2 regions of the Pedococcus sp. 2YAF34 genome follow, and region 2 is predicted to be linked to the other one. Evidence: riboswitches for the same ligand, from Rfam matches in the RefSeq annotation. Region 2 holds a riboswitch; the other holds the start of a gene.
What was found. A riboswitch is a leader RNA that binds a small molecule or an ion and turns the genes downstream of it on or off. The one in region 2 is predicted to bind S-adenosylmethionine.
Positions count from the first base shown of each region.

Region 1: it holds a riboswitch for S-adenosylmethionine, as region 2 does, so the genes downstream of both, AB4Z02_RS01205 (aminotransferase class V-fold PLP-dependent enzyme) here and metX (homoserine O-acetyltransferase MetX) in region 2, are expected to answer to the same signal.

Region 1 covers NZ_JBFRFA010000001.1:240,884-248,656, reverse strand. Annotated here, with positions in the region: gene AB4Z02_RS01205 (aminotransferase class V-fold PLP-dependent enzyme) at 11-1,438, opposite strand; SAM riboswitch class IV at 1,480-1,592, opposite strand; gene AB4Z02_RS01200 (DNA translocase FtsK) at 1,929-4,658, shown strand; gene AB4Z02_RS01195 (hypothetical protein) at 4,708-5,238, shown strand; gene AB4Z02_RS01190 (DUF6186 family protein) at 5,235-5,438, shown strand; gene AB4Z02_RS01185 (multidrug effflux MFS transporter) at 5,491-6,804, shown strand; gene AB4Z02_RS01180 (hypothetical protein) at 6,820-7,500, opposite strand; gene AB4Z02_RS01175 (hypothetical protein) at 7,506-7,773, opposite strand, start outside.
Region 2 covers NZ_JBFRFA010000009.1:111,722-119,494, forward strand. Annotated here, with positions in the region: gene AB4Z02_RS07370 (S8 family serine peptidase) at 1-170, shown strand, start outside; gene AB4Z02_RS07375 (SufE family protein) at 290-754, opposite strand; gene AB4Z02_RS07380 (sulfurtransferase) at 751-1,662, opposite strand; gene AB4Z02_RS07385 (EcsC family protein) at 1,763-2,479, shown strand; gene AB4Z02_RS07390 (YkvA family protein) at 2,649-3,062, shown strand; gene AB4Z02_RS07395 (DUF4192 domain-containing protein) at 3,268-4,374, shown strand; SAM riboswitch class IV at 4,528-4,638, shown strand; gene metX (homoserine O-acetyltransferase MetX) at 4,654-5,790, shown strand; gene AB4Z02_RS07405 (universal stress protein) at 5,861-6,262, shown strand; gene AB4Z02_RS07410 (RNA polymerase sigma factor) at 6,461-7,773, shown strand, end outside.

The sequences.
Region 1 (7,773 bases), on a different contig from region 2:
TCGCCCGCCCCTACCAGGGGCGGGCGGGGGCGAGGTCGCGGGTGTCGTCGACCGGCACCCAGCCCTCGCCCGTGTGCACGTACTCGTGCCGCGGCCCGTGGGCAGCGAGGTCGGCGACCGCGGCGAGCAGCCGCTGGACGTGGGCGGCGGTCGTGGCCAGGCCGATGCTGGCTCGCACGGCGGTGTCGGGGCCCTCGGCGTACGGGTCGTCGAGGAGCGTGTCCACGCACAGGTGCGCGCAGAACTTGCCGTCGCGCACGCCGATCCCGTGCTCGGCCGACAGGACCGCGGACACGAGCGAGGAGTCGACCCCGTCGACCGTGAACGTCGCGACCGCGACCCGCTCGTGGCCGTCACCGAACAGCGAGTAGGTCTGCACGCCGTCGATGTCGCGCAGGCCGTCGAGCAGGGCCTTGCCCAGGAGCTGCTCGTGCGCCTCGACGGCTTCGCCGTGCTCGCGCAGAGCGTGGCAGGCGGCGGCCAGCGCGATGGCCCCGATGACGTTGGGGCTGCCGCCCTCGTGCCGCGCCGAGCCCGTGTGCCACTGCACCCCGTGCTCGGTGACCGCCTTGGTGGCACCGCCGCCGGGCAGGTAGGGGGCCGCGGCGTCGAGCCAGTCGGCGCGACCGGCGAGGACGCCTGCCCCGAAGGGCGCGTAGAGCTTGTGCCCCGACAGGACGACGTAGTCGACGCCGAGCTCGCCGAGGTCGATGCGGCGGTGGGGGGCGTACTGCGCGGCGTCGAGGACGACGCGGGCACCAGCGCGCCGCGCGACCGCCGCCAGCTCGCGGATCGGCCAGACCTCGCCGGTCACGTTGGACGCGCCCGTCAGGACGACGAGACGGTTGCGGCCCTGGCGGGTCCGCAGGGCCTCCCGGAGCAGGACGACCGCGTCGGCGGCGCTGCCGGGCACGGGGATCCGGACCGTCTGGCGGGCCTTCCACGGCAGCAGTGCCGCGTGGTGCTCGGACTCGAAGACGAACACCGAGGTGTCGCGGGGGAGCGAGCGGGACAGCAGGGTGAACGAGTCGGTGCTGTTGCGGGTGAAGACGACCTCGTCCCCCTCGCGCGCCCCGACGAAGGCCGCCACCTCCGCGCGGGCCTGCTCGTACCAGCCGCTCGTCACCGCGGAGGCGTAGCCCTTGCCGCGGTGCACCGAGGAGTAGGTCCGCAGCGCCGTGTCGACGGCGGCCTTCACGCTGACCAGCGCCGGGGTCGAGGCGGCGTGGTCGAAGTTGGCGTAGTCGGTCGGGCCGTCCAGGGTCGGGACGGGCAGCCCGCCGGACACGACGGCGGGCAGTGCTGAGGCGCTGAGGGAGCGCACGGGCAGGGGCGGGACTGCGCGCAGGTGCTCGCGGGCGTGGGCCAGGGGAGCGGTACGGCGCGTCGCCGCCCGGGAGGCCTCGGGAGTGGTGGGCGGGGTGCTGGCTATCGACACGGAGGTCAGCTCCTGGGTCCGGTGGACCCGGGCTGGGCTCGGGTCCGCGCTTGCCACCTGCTCCTGCAGGCGGCCCGGTCGTCACCCGGAGCACCCCACCGCGGTGGAGGGTTGCTGGTCAGCAAGCCGGGGCTGTGCGCTGACACTCATGACCTTGGTCGACGACGGTAGCGGCCGGCTCGGGGCGGCTCCAGCAGGTGGACCGACCTTCCCGTCATCTGAGACGTGCGGCTGGCTGGTGCGCCTGCGCCGACGCCCGGACGGTGTCCCGGAGGATCCGTGGTCGTCGGCGCAGGCCCCGCCAGACGCCCGCCCAGAGTGGCACCGGCACGCCGTATGGCGACAGGGGTGAGCCCCGTCCGTGTCCGAAGTGATGCACCGGCCTCACCCGTTCGGGGGAGGGGCGGCCCGCGGTCGGAGGGACAGATTGGGCGCAGTGCGACGCGTGTGACGCGTGTGTCCGGTGTGGCCGTCGCGTAGCCTGCGGACCATGGCCACACGTCCGTCCACCTCGACGCGCTCCTCCTCGGCCGGGCAGGCGCGCAAGGGCACCACCACGCGCCCTGCCAACCGCCGTTCCCCTGCGCCACGCAAGCAGCCCGCGCGGGGCAAGGCCAGCGGCGGCGGCCTGCCCCTACCGCTGCGCGCGGTCCGGGGGACGTGGATGGGGATGGCGCACGTCGCAGGCGGCGCCGTCCGCCGGGTCGGCAGCAGCGCCCGCGACCTCGAGCCGGAGCACCGTCGCGACGGCCTCGGCTTCACCCTCCTCGGCCTCGCCATCCTCGTCGCCGCCCGCGAGTGGTGGGCCTTCGAGGGTGCGCTCGGCGACGTCGTCCACGCGGTCGTGGCCGGCACCTTCGGCCGCGTCGCCTACGCCGTGCCGCTGGCCCTGCTCTTCCTCGGCCTGCGCCTGCTGCGGGCGCCCCAGGACGACGGCGCGACGTCGCGCATCGGCATCGGCCTCGGTGCGCTCGCCTTCGCCGCCTGTGGCCTGGCCCACGTGTCACAGGGGATCCCTACCCCACCGCAGGGCGCCGACGGCATGCGCGAGGCCGGCGGCATCATCGGCTTCCTCGCCTCCAGCCCGCTCGAGGCGGCGGTCTCCGTGTACGGCACGGTCCCGATCCTGCTCATGCTCGGCTTCTTCGGCCTCCTGGTCATGACGGCCACGCCGGTGCACATGATCCCCGAGCGCCTCGCCGAGCTGCGCGACCACCTGCTGCACCGCGCGGCCGTCGAGCCCGAGCCGGTCGAGGTCGTCGAGGACAAGCCGCGCCGCCGTCGCCGCGTGATCGAGCCCGAGGGGCCCCTCGACGGCGACGAGGCCTTCGAGAAGGCCGCCGTGGTCGTCCCGGACGGCAAGGGCCTGCGCCCCGGCGAGAAGCGACCCACCGCTCCCGGCGTCCTCGCGCCCGGTGCCGCGGGGGCCGCCGCTGCGGCCGCGCCGACCCGCCCGCCCGTGGTCGAGAAGGCCACCCTCGAGGCGCCGCCGACGACCCCGCTGCCGCAGCGGGTCGAGCAGCTCGCCCTCGCCGGCGACATCACCTACACCCTGCCGGACAACGCCCTGCTCGAGCCGGGCTCGCCCCACAAGTCGCGCAGCGCGGCCAACGACCGTGTCGTCGAGGCCCTCACCCAGGTGCTCGACCAGTTCGACATCGACGCGCAGGTGACCGGCTTCAGCCGCGGCCCGACGGTCACCCGCTACGAGGTGGAGCTCGGCCCCGGCATCAAGGTCGAGCGCGTCACCGCCCTGTCCAAGAACATCGCGTACGCCGTCGCCTCGGCCGACGTCCGCATCCTGTCGCCCATCCCGGGCAAGTCGGCCATCGGCATCGAGATCCCCAACACCGACCGCGAGAAGGTCAGCCTCGGCGACGTCCTGCGCAGCCAGGCGGCCCGCGGGAACGAGCACCCGATGGTCATGGGCGTCGGCAAGGACGTCGAGGGCGGCTACGTCATCGCCAACCTCGCGAAGATGCCCCACCTGCTCGTCGCGGGTGCGACGGGCGCCGGCAAGTCGAGCTTCGTCAACTCGATGATCACCTCGATCCTCATGCGCTCGACGCCCGACGAGGTCCGCATGGTCCTGGTCGACCCCAAGCGCGTGGAGCTCACGGCGTACGAGGGGATCCCGCACCTCATCACCCCGATCATCACGAACCCCAAGAAGGCCGCCGAGGCCCTGCAGTGGGTCGTGCGGGAGATGGACACGCGCTACGACGACCTCGCCCAGTTCGGGTTCAAGCACGTCGACGACTTCAACAAGGCGGTCAAGGCCGGCAAGGTGAAGCCGCTGCCCGGCAGCGAGCGCGTCATCCACCCCTACCCGTACCTGCTGGTCATCGTCGACGAGCTCGCCGACCTCATGATGGTCGCCCCGCGCGACGTCGAGGAGTCGATCGTCCGCATCACCCAGCTGGCGCGCGCCGCCGGCATCCACCTCGTCCTGGCGACCCAGCGCCCGTCCGTCGACGTCGTCACCGGCCTCATCAAGGCCAACGTGCCGTCGCGCATGGCGTTCGCGACGTCCTCGCTCGCCGACAGCCGGGTCGTCCTCGACCAGCCCGGCGCGGAGAAGCTCATCGGCCAGGGCGACGCGCTGTTCCTGCCCATGGGCTCCAGCAAGCCGATGCGCGTCCAGGGCGCCTGGGTCACCGAGTCCGAGATCCAGGACGTCGTCAAGCACGTCACCGACCAGCTCAAGCCCAGCTACCGCGAGGACGTCACCGTCGTCGCGGCCAAGAAGCAGGTGGACGACGACATCGGCGACGACCTCGACCTGCTGCTGCAGGCGACCGAGCTCGTCGTGACGACGCAGTTCGGGTCGACGTCGATGCTGCAGCGCAAGCTGCGCGTCGGGTTCGCCAAGGCCGGCCGCCTCATGGACCTGCTCGAGTCGCGCGGTGTGGTCGGGCCGTCGGAGGGCTCCAAGGCCCGCGACGTGCTCGTCAAGCCCGACGACCTGGCCACGACGCTCGCGCTCATGCGCGGCGACGAGGTGCCCGACCCCGAGCCGGTCTTCGACGGCCAGGCGGCTCCCGACCTGCAGGGCGCGGCTGGCGACGTCGAGCGGACCGACGCGGTGCCGGTGGGGACCTACGCCCCCGGCTACGCGCCCGACGCGCGCTACGCGAACGACCCCGTGGCGGCGCAGTACGCCGGCCGCGAAGAGGTCGAGGAGCCGGCCGACGCCTGGGAGCTCACTGGCCGGGACTGAGTCTCCGCCGGGGCGTCGGCGGGCACGGCCCGGACCGGCGCTGGGGAGCGTGCTGGGCGCGGCCGTCGTCCACGTCGCCCGCGCCAACGCCGTCGACGTGGCGGTCTTCCTCGGCACCGCCGTCCTCATGCTCGTGGTGCTACGGCGCGACCTGCCGCCACGGACGCCGCCCCGGTGGCTGTCCGGGAGGTGGGCCGGACCGGTGGCGGCCTCGGTCGTGGGGCTGGTCGTTGCCGTGCAGCCGCGGGCGTCAGTCGCCGTCCAGCTGACGCTCGCCGTGGTCGGCTTGGTGGGCCTCGTGGTGGTGCTGCGGGCGGGGGAGGGCGCGCCCGTGCCGCGGCTGCCCACCGCACGCGCCTGGGTCTGGACCGTCCCACTGCTGGCCGGCTGCCTGCTCGAGCTCGCCGACCTCCTCTCCCAGCCGGACGCGCAGACCGACAACCCCGACCACCCGACGTTGAGCACCCTGGTCGACCCCCTGCTCGAGGGACGGCCCATCCGGGTGGTCGTGGCGGTCTGCTGGGCCCTGGCCGGGTGGGTCCTCCTGCGGGCCCTCGCGGAGCGGGGGAGCCGGCGGTGACGGCCCGGGCCCTGACCGCCACGGCCAACGTCGCGCTGCTCGCCTGCCTCGTGGTCCTGGCAGCGGTCGCGCAGCGTCGTCCCGACGTCGTGCCGCGGGTGTCGGAGGTCGTGCGGGAGGCCGCGCGCACCCGGGCGGGCCAGCTGCTCCTGCTGCTCGTGTGGTGGTGGCTGGGGTGGCACTTCCTGCTCGCGGCGTGAGACCGGCGCCCCCGCCGGAATGGATGGCGCACGTCCCGTCGTTGCGAACCCTGTGACCGCAGCCCCCGAGATCGCAGCCCCCGACACCCTCGTCCCGACGCCGGACGGCGTGCCCGTCGACGCCGCTGCCGTCGATGTCCGCACCCCGACCGTCCCTGCCCCGGAGACGGCGCCGACCGGTCGGGCCTACCTGCGCTTCGTCCTGGTGCTCGGGGCCCTCATCGCCATCGGGCCCCTGACGATCGACACCTACCTGCCCGCGCTGCCCTCGATCACGCGCGACCTCGGGGCGTCCGAGTCGGCCGTCCAGCTCACCCTCACCGGCATCCTGCTCGGTATGGGGCTCGGGCAGCTGCTCGTCGGGCCGCTCGCCGACGCCGTGGGCCGCCGCCGCCCCCTCATCGCCGGACTGGCGCTGCACATCGCGGCCTCGGTGTTCTGCGCCTTCGCGCCGTCGATCGAGCTGCTGACCGTCGGTCGCGTCCTGCAGGGCCTGGGCAATGCCGCCGTCGCCGTGGTCTCGATGGCCATGGTGCGGGACCAGTTCGCCGGGTCGGCCGCGGCCACCATGCTGTCGCGCCTGATGCTCGTGATGGGCCTGGCCCCGGTGCTGGCGCCGACCCTCGGCGGAGCCATCCTGCAGGTGACCTCGTGGCGCGGGGTGTTCGTCCTGCTCGCCGTGGCCGGAACCATGATGGTGACGCTGGCGTCGTTCGCCCTGCGCGAGACCCTGCCGGCGCACCGCCGTCGCAGGCTGGCGTTCCGCCCGGTCGTGGCGACCTACGGCTCCCTGCTGCGCGACCGCACCTTCGTCGGGCTGGTGCTGATCAGCGGCCTGATGTTCGCGACGCTGTTCTCCTACATCGGCGGCTCGTCGTTCGTGCTCCAGGACATCTACGGCCTGAGCGTCGCGCAGTTCGGCCTGGTGTTCGGGCTCAACTCGCTCGGCTTCCTGACCGGTTCGCAGGTCAACCCGTTCCTGCTGCGGCGGTTCGAGCCCCAGCTGCTCGTCCGCGCCGGCGTCACCATCGGCGCCGTGGCGGCCCTGCTCATGGTCACCTCCGCCGCCACCGGGTTCGGTGGACTGCCCATGGTGCTGGCGCCGCTGTGGTTCATCCTCCTCGCGTGCGGCCTGACCCTGCCCAACACCCCGGCCCTGGCACTGACGCGTCACGGCGAGGCGGCAGGCACCGCCGCAGCGCTCCTCGGCGCCGCCCAGTTCGTCATCGGCGGCGCGGCTGCGCCCCTCATCGGCGCGATGGGCTCCGACTCGGCCGTCCCGATGACGCTGGTCATGGCGCTCACCGCCTCCCTGGCCCTCGTCGTCGCGACCCTGACGCTGCGCGGAAGGCTCACCCCGGCCTGACGGTCCGCGTCGCCCTCAGCCGGTCCCGGCGAACGGTCGCACCGGCGGCCCGGCAGGGGGCTCGGCGAGGCCGGCCCGGATGTGGCCCACGAGGGCGGCCAGCGGGGCCGGGACCTGGGAGGGCGTCAGGGCTGAGGCGAGCGCCTGTGCCACGACGAGCTTGCGCCCCGAGGTGGTTCCCGCGAACCGCCGCAGCTGGTCGTGCACCGGCCGGCCGTCCCACGCGGGCTGCCGCCGGAACGCCAGGAAGCGGTCCAGGAGGCCGAGCCCGGCCAGCACCTCCTGCACCCGGGCCGTGCCGAGCGCGCGCACCAGCTCGTCCTCGAGGTCCCGGTCGCAGACGTGGAAGCCGAGCGCGGCCATGTCGGCCCGCGTGCCCACCGCGTGACCGACCGCTGCCAGGGCGCGGGACAGGAACGGTGCCTCGGCGGCGTCACCGAGGCCGAGGACCCGCGGCCCGGCGCCGTCGGACGCGTCTGCCACGAGTCGGACGAGGTGGTGGCGCACGTTGGTGACGCCGCCCATGTCCACGAGCTGCACGTCGTGGGCGCGGCCGTCCCCGACGCGGCCGTTCCCGACGTGGCCTTCCGCGAGAGACCCGACGCACGAAGGCGCGTCGAGGGCGAGGAGGGCCCGTACGGCGGCGACGTCGCTGCGGCCCTCGAGCAGGACCACGACCCGCGGAACCCTCGGCACGGGTCTCAGTTGCCCTCGAGGTCCTGCCCGCGCGAGCCACGGGCGGCATACACCTGGCAGTCGCTGCCGGTCGACGCCGCCAGGCGGGTGACGAGGTCGGCCCTGCCCTGGGCGGCGGCGATGACGCCCAGGAGGTAGCAGGTCTCCGGGTCGGGAGTCAGAGGGGCGGTCGACGAGACGCCGGCGGACGCCTCGACGGCCTCCAGCCGGACGGACTGACGGTGGTCGACCCAGCCGAGCGCGGCCAGGACCACCGCGACGAGCACGAGCGCG
Region 2 (7,773 bases):
CGCACCCGTCGTGGACGCCGGCCCAGCTCATCGACGCGCTGCGCGCCCAGGCCGACGACCACGTCTGCGCACCGGCCGAGAACAACGGCGGCCCCGCCTGCACCGGTCCCGTCAAGGACAACAGCTACTACGGCCAGGGCATCGTCGACGCCCTCGACGCGGTGGGCTGAGCCTCGAGGACCGTCACCCCGTACGGCGCGAAGCCGCGGTCCCCGGGAGGGGGCCGCGGCTTCGTGGTGCCCGGGCGCCGTATCCATAAGTGGGAGCGGTCGGCGAGCGAGAAGTGTTGCTACGACTGCGACTTCAGCGCAACCTGGCGCTTGATCCGGTTGAGCATCCCCACCATGCCGCGCAGACGCAGCGGCGAGACCGCCTCGCCGAGGGAGAACTGGTACGGCGCGACCTCGGGTACCGCGAGCACCTCCTCGACGGTCAGCCCGTCGAGCCCCTCGTGCAGGATGCCCGCGAAGCCGCGCGTGGTGGGTGCCTCCGGCGGCGCGGAGAAGAAGAGGTGCACCGGGCGTCGACCCGGCTCGTCGGCGGGCTCGTCGGCGACCTCGACGGCCAGGAAGATGGGCGACTGGCACTCGTGCACCTGCTCCATCGCGTCGAGCGACCCGGCATACCGCTCCGGCAGCTCGGGGAGGCCCTCGCTGAACTCGAGCAGCAGCTGCAGCCGCTCGGGGGCGGTCAGCTCGGCGAAGTCGTCGGCGATCTCGCGCAGCGCGGCCGGCAGCTCGACGGTGTCGGTCACTTCGGGGCTCCCTGCTCGACCGGCACGCGCACCGAGTTGCCCCACTCGGTCCACGAGCCGTCGTAGTTGCGGACGTCGTCGAAGCCGAGCAGGTGGGTCAGGACGAACCAGGTGTGCGACGAGCGCTCACCGATGCGGCAGTAGGCGATCGTGGCGTCAGAGGGGGTCAGGCCCTGCTCGGTGAGGTAGATGGCTTCGAGGTCCTCGCGGGACTTGAAGGTGCCGTCGTCGTTGGCCGCACGGGCCCACGGGACCGACCGGGCGCCGGGGATGTGGCCGCCACGCATCGCCCCCTCCTGCGGGTAGTCGGGCATGTGCAGCAGCTCACCGCTGAACTCGCCGGGGGAGCGGACGTCGACGAGCGCGCCGCCGAGGTGGGCGAGGACGTCCTCCTTGAAGGCCCGGATGGGGGCGTCGTCGCGCTCGACGACCGGGTAGGGAGCGCGGGCGGAGGTGTCGACCGCCGGCACCTCCCTGGTCAGCTCGCGGCCCTCGGCGACCCACTTGGCGCGGCCGCCGTCGAGCAGGCGCACGTCCTCGTGGCCGAACAGGCTCATCACCCACAGGGCGTAGGCGGCCCACCAGTTGTTCTTGTCGCCGTAGATGACCACGGTGGTGTCGCGGCCGACGCCGCGGGCGGTCATCACGGCGGCGAACTGCTCGGGGTCGACGTAGTCGCGGACCACCGCGTCGTTGAGGTCCTGGTGCCAGTCGAGCTTGAGGGCCCCGGGGATGTGCCCGGTGTCGTAGAGCAGGACGTCCTCGTCGGACTCGAGCACGACGATGCCGTCGGGGGCACCGACACGGTCCGCCTCGATCTGGCCCGCGAGCCACTCGGTCGACACCAGGCGCTCGGGGTGCGCGTAGCCGTCGGAGGAGCTGGTGGTCGGGTCGGTGTGCTCAGCCATGCACCCAAGGCTAAACCTGCTGGTCACGCCCCCCTCTGGCAGGATGGCGCGGGAGGGTGGCCGGCCGGCCGCCCCGGGCGACGACGGCAGGGAGAGACGCGTGGGTTTCCTCGGGTTGGGCACGGACGACGCGCAGGTCAAGCCGGCCTCGGCGCTCGAGCAGGCCAGGGCGGGACGCGAGGACACCGGCGTGATCTCCGGCGCCGTCACGGGCCTCGTGGAGCAGCTGCTCGACCTCGGGATCGACGGCAAGGGCCCCTTCGACTCGGCCCAGAAGGTCGCCGACGTCAAGCGCGCCGAGCGGCCCGACGCGGAGAACGCCGTCGACGCCGTCGTGCAGGCCCACCTCAAGCTCGCTGCCGCCGGTGGCTTCGTCACAGGGCTCGGCGGGTTCATCACGCTGCCGGTCGCGCTGCCGGTCAACGTCCTCGAGTTCTACGTCGTCGCGACGCGCACGGTGGCGGCGATCGCCTCGTTGCGCGGCTACGACATCAAGCAGCCCGAGATCCGCTCGGCGGTCCTGCTCACCCTCGTCGGCGCCGACGCCGACGACCTGCTCAAGAAGGCCGGGGTGATGAGCACGGGGCGGTTGTCCAACCTCGCGGCCCAGCGCCTGCCCGGGCCGGCGCTCATGGTCGTCAACAAGGCCGTCGGCTTCCGGCTGCTGTCGACCGCGGGCAAGAAGACGCTCACGCGGTTCGGCAAGGGCGTGCCGGTCATCGGCGGTGTCGTCGGTGCAGGCCTCGACACCTACCTGCTCAAGCGGATCGCCGACCACGCCCGGCACGAGTTCCCGCCCCGCGCGACCGGGTACTGACCCGCCGGGCGAACGGAGACCCGCGGCCGGACCGCTCGCGCCGCGGTGGGAACCCGGCAACCGGGCAACCGGGGAACCGGGGAACCGCGGGAATCGCCGGGACGTCCACGTCGTTGGAACCCTGTTCGGGTGCACCCGCACCCGCACCACCGGAACTGAGGAGACGACCATGGCCGTGAACCGCTGGGGAGCCCTGCGCACCATCGCCTCGGCCCTGCGCACCGCGCTGCGCCCGGGCACCCCGTCGATGGGGGAGCGCGCGGCCAGCGTGCCGCGCCTGCTGCGCGCCACCTTCCGCGGCGAGTACACAGGGACCACCCGCGGGCGCCTGCTGATGATCGCCGCCGCCGTCGCGTACGTGGTGTCGCCCATCGACGTCGTGCCCGAGGCGTTCCTGTCCGTGCTCGGCCTGGCCGATGACGCGGTCGTGGCTTCGTGGATCGCCGCCGCCCTCGTCAACGAGACCGAGTCGTTCCTGCGCTGGGAGCGGACCGGAAGCCCCCTCTCCTCCGATTCCTTCGGCGGCTCGAGGGGCCGGCGGCGTGGGGCCGGGCGCACCGTGCCCGGCCACGTCGTGCGCTGAGTCCAGCCGCGTCCCTGAGTCCAGCCGCGTCGTGCGCTGAGTCCAGCCGCGTCCCTGAGTCCAGCCGCGTCGTGCGCTGAGTCCAGCCGCGTCGTGCGCTGACAGCATGCGCGGGTTGTCCACAGAGGCGCCGGCTCGCTGGGCTGGTCCACAGCCCTGAGCCAGGGGTCTCGTCCACCGCCACCGGAGTCGCGACGGTGGCTGCATGGAACCCATCAGGCTCGCTGGCCCCGCCGACGTCCTCGCCGTGCTGCCCTACCAGCTCGGCTACCACCCGAGCGACTCGTTGGTCCTCTGCGCACTGAGGGGCGGGCGCTTCGGGATGATCGAGCGGATCGACCTGCCGCCTCCCGAGCACCTCGACGAGGCGTGCACCTCGGTGGTGGCGCCCATGGTCCGCGAGGACCCGGACGGCGTGCTGCTGGTGGGCTACGAGACCGAGCAGGGTGCCTCGAGGGCGTTGTCCGACGCGGTGCGTGACGCCTTGGGCGACGCCGGCATCAGCGTCATCGACCGGATGGTGGTCCGCGACGGGTGCTGGTCCGCGCCGGACTGCCGTTCGGGGTGCTGCCCCGGGGACGACGACGCGCAGCCGGTGCCGCGCGACGTCCCGGCGCTCGCGGACTTCGTGGGACTGGAGGTGGCGCCGTTGAGCGCCCGGGACGACCTGGCGGCCCTGGTGCGCGGTGAGGGCCGCCTCGTGCCCGAGGTCGCAGCCCTGGTCGCTGACGGGGAGGGTGAGCGCGCCGCGGCCAGGCCGGACGGGCTCGGGCCGCGGGCAGTGGCCGTGCACCGACTTCGCCGACTCTCCACCTGGGCGGTCGTCCTCGACGTCGGGGTGGGAGCCAGAGCGGTGGAGTCGCTCACGGCGCGGGAGGTCGCCGACCTCGTCGACAGCCTGCTCGACGTCGGGCTGAGGGATGCCGTCATCGCCTGGCTCTGTCCGGGGACCCTCCCGCTCGAGCTGCTCCCGGACGACCTCGCCGACGCGGTGGCCACCAGCCTTCCTGCGGCGGTGTGGGCCGACCGTGCGGGCGGCGACGGCGCGTCGGTGGTCGCGGGCCGGCGGCTGCTGGCGCGGCTGCAGTGGGTGGTGCGATCGGTGCCCGACGACCTCGCCGCGCCGGTGCTGACGGTCCTGGCCAACTACGCGTGGTGGCTCGGCGACGGCGCGCTGACCCGGGTGGCGCTCGACCGGGCGCTGGAGCACGAGCCCGGCTACCGGCTCGCGCGGCTGCTCGAACGGATGGTCGACCTCGGGTTGCGCTCGCCGACGGAACCGGTGGGGCCGTCCACGGGCGTGCCCGCCTGACGGGGTGGTCCGGGTCTCGGTCGGCGTCCAGGGGGGGCCACCAGGGGGTGTCCTGAGGTGGGCCTCAGGACAGGTCAGAGAGGCGCTCCAGAGGAGCGGTCCAGTGTCCGGACGCGCCGGACGCCCGGGGGAGCGGCTCGTATGATGGGCCCAGGTGATGAGTCCCAGTGCCAAGCCCCGGCTTGCTGGGCGGCAACCCTCCTCGCGGTGGGGTGCCCCGGGTGAGGACCTGGCCGACCCTGTTCTGGGCGGCAAGCGCGATGCCCCAGGAGCACCACCATGACGACGACCTCCCGTCCGCCGACGACCTCTGGCGCCTGGCGACAGGGCGACCCTCCGGGACGGCGCCACTTCGTCGGCCTGGGGGCGGTCGAGCTCGAGCGCGGCGGGGTGCTGCCCGACGTCACCGTGGCCTACGAGACGTGGGGCGAGCTCAACGCCGCCGGTGACAACGCCATCCTCGTCGAGCACGCGCTCACCGGCGACGCGCACGTCGTCGGCGAGGCGGGTCCGGGCCACCCGACGCCGGGGTGGTGGGACGGCCTGGTCGGGCCGGGGCGCCCGCTCGACACCGACCGGTGGTTCGTCGTCGCCTCCAATGTCCTCGGCGGCTGCCAGGGCACGACGGGTCCGTCGTCCGCGGCGCCGGACGGCCGGGCGTGGGGGAGCAGGTTCCCGTTCGTCACCGTCCGCGACCAGGTGCAGGTCGAGACCCTCCTCGCCGACCGGCTGGGTATCGAGCGGTGGCACCTCGTGCTGGGCGGATCGATGGGCGGCATGAGGGCCCTGGAGTGGGCCGTCACCCACCCCTCGCGGGTGGACCGGGCCGTGGTGCTCGCCAGCACGGCCTACGCCACTGCGGAGCAGATCGCCTGGTGCCAGGCCCAGCTGCTGGCCATCCGGTCCGACCCGCACTACCGGGGGGGCGACTACTACGACGAGCTCGCGGGCCCGGACGCCGGCCTGGGCATCGCGCGCCGGATCGCCCACGTGACCTACCGCAGCGAGCTCGAGCTGCACGAGCGGTTCGGTCGCGAGCCCCAGGGTGAGGAGGAGCCGCTGGGCGGGAGCGGGCGCTATGCCGTCGAGTCCTACCTCGACCACCACGCGGGCAAGCTCGCGGGCCGCTTCGACGCCAACTCCTACCTCGTCCTCACCGAGGCGATGAACTCACACGACGTCGGCCGTGGGCGCGGCGGCGTGGACGCCGCCCTGGCCCGCGTGACCGCCGACGTGGTCGTGGTGGCCGTCGACTCCGACCGGCTCTACCCACCGCGGCTCTCCCGGGAGATCAGCGACGGCGTCGCCGGGGCCACGCTGCACACCGTGCGGTCCGACTACGGCCACGACGGGTTCCTCATCGAGCTCGACCAGGTGGGCGCCGTCATCGAGCGCGTGCTCACCTCTCCTGCCTGACCTCGGGTTTTCCGATAGCGTCTGTGCCGCGCGGCCCCTGCCGCGGACGTCGACGAACGAGGAGGTTCCCGTGGCCATCGTTGTGGGGTATGTCCCGACGAAGGAAGGGCGTGCGGCGCTGCGGCGCGCGGCGGACGAGTCGCTGTTGCGCAAGTCCAAGCTCATCGTCATCAACTCCCAGCGTGGTGGGCGGGACTTCGACGCGCAGGAGGCGCAGCGCTTCGAGACCGAGCTGACGCGCATCCAGTCCGAGCTCGACGGCGAGGGTCTCGAGCACGAGGTGCGCCAGCTGGTGCGCGGCAACGAGCCCGCCGAGGACCTCATCGCCGTCGCCGAGGAAGAGCAGGCGGAGTTCATCGTCATCGGCCTGCGCCGGCGCACGCCGGTCGGCAAGCTCATCCTGGGCTCCAACGCGCAGCGCATCCTGCTCGACGCGTCGTGCCCCGTGCTGGCGGTCAAGGCCGACGCCTGAGCGGTTCCGCGCCGATTTCGAGCACGGATGCAAGTTTGCGGGGCATCTCGTTTTACAATGTCCGGAACGAGGTCGCGCAAGGGTCAGCAACGCGCGGTCTTGGCAATACTTCCGCTCCCGCAGTTGTTGTCCCAGGCGTGTCCGATCACGCCTGTGATGGCGTGCGCCGTGCCGCGATCCCGCGACGAAAGGTAGTCCGTGTCGCCTGTGTCCAAGAAGGCTGCGAGCCCCGCTCCGTCTCTCCCCGCCGAGTTCTCCCACCCTGCGCTGCAGCAGCTGCTCATGCAGGGCCGCACCAACGGCTCTGTCGACAGTGGTGCGCTGCGTGAGGCCCTCGAGGGGGCCGAGGTGGCTCCCAAGCGGATGAAGGCGGTCCTGCGCTCCCTGGACGAGCAGGGCATCACGGTCACCCTCGACGCCGCCACCGCCAGCCGCGCCGTCGCAGCGACCACCACGCGGCGTACCGCCACGGCCACGGCCAAGAAGGCCGCCAAGCCGGCTGCGAAGAAGGCCGCTGCGGGCACCCCGGCCGCCAAGACCGACGCGCCGGCAGCCAAGACCGCTGCGAAGTCCGCCGCCAAGCCGGCCACCAAGACCGTGGCCAAGGCGACCACGACGAAGAAGGCGGCAGCTGCCGCGGCCGAGCCCGCCAAGCCCGCCACGAAGAAGGCTGCGGCCAAGGCGACCGCGGCCAAGGCCGGCCCCCAGGACGACCAGGTCAAGGGTGGGGCCGACGACGCCGACGAGGAGGACGCCGAGCCCACCGACGTCGTCGAGTCCGAGCTCGAGGACGTCGTGGTCGAGGACGAGACCGAGGACGCCACCAAGAAGGACACCGAGGAGGACGAGTCCTCCTCCGGGTTCGTGCTGCGCGACGACGACGAGGACGACGCCCCGGTCCAGCAGGTCGTGACCGCCGGCGCCACCGCCGACCCGGTCAAGGACTACCTCAAGCAGATCGGCAAGGTCGCCCTCCTCAACGCCGAGCAGGAGGTCGAGCTCGCCAAGCGCATCGAGGCCGGCCTGTTCGCCGAGGAGCGCCTCAACTCCGGCGACAAGATCGACATGAAGCTCAAGCGCGAGCTGTGGTGGATCGCCCAGGACGGCAAGAAGGCCAAGAACCACCTGCTCGAGGCCAACCTGCGCCTCGTGGTCTCCCTCGCCAAGCGCTACACCGGTCGCGGCATGCTCTTCCTCGACCTCATCCAGGAGGGCAACCTCGGCCTGATCCGTGCGGTCGAGAAGTTCGACTACACCAAGGGCTACAAGTTCTCGACGTACGCGACGTGGTGGATCCGCCAGGCGATCACCCGCGCCATGGCCGACCAGGCCCGCACCATCCGCATCCCGGTGCACATGGTCGAGGTCATCAACAAGCTGGCCCGCGTGCAGCGCCAGATGCTGCAGGACCTCGGGCGCGAGCCCACGCCGGAGGAGCTCGCCAAGGAGCTCGACATGACCCCGGAGAAGGTCGTCGAGGTCCAGAAGTACGGTCGCGAGCCCATCTCCCT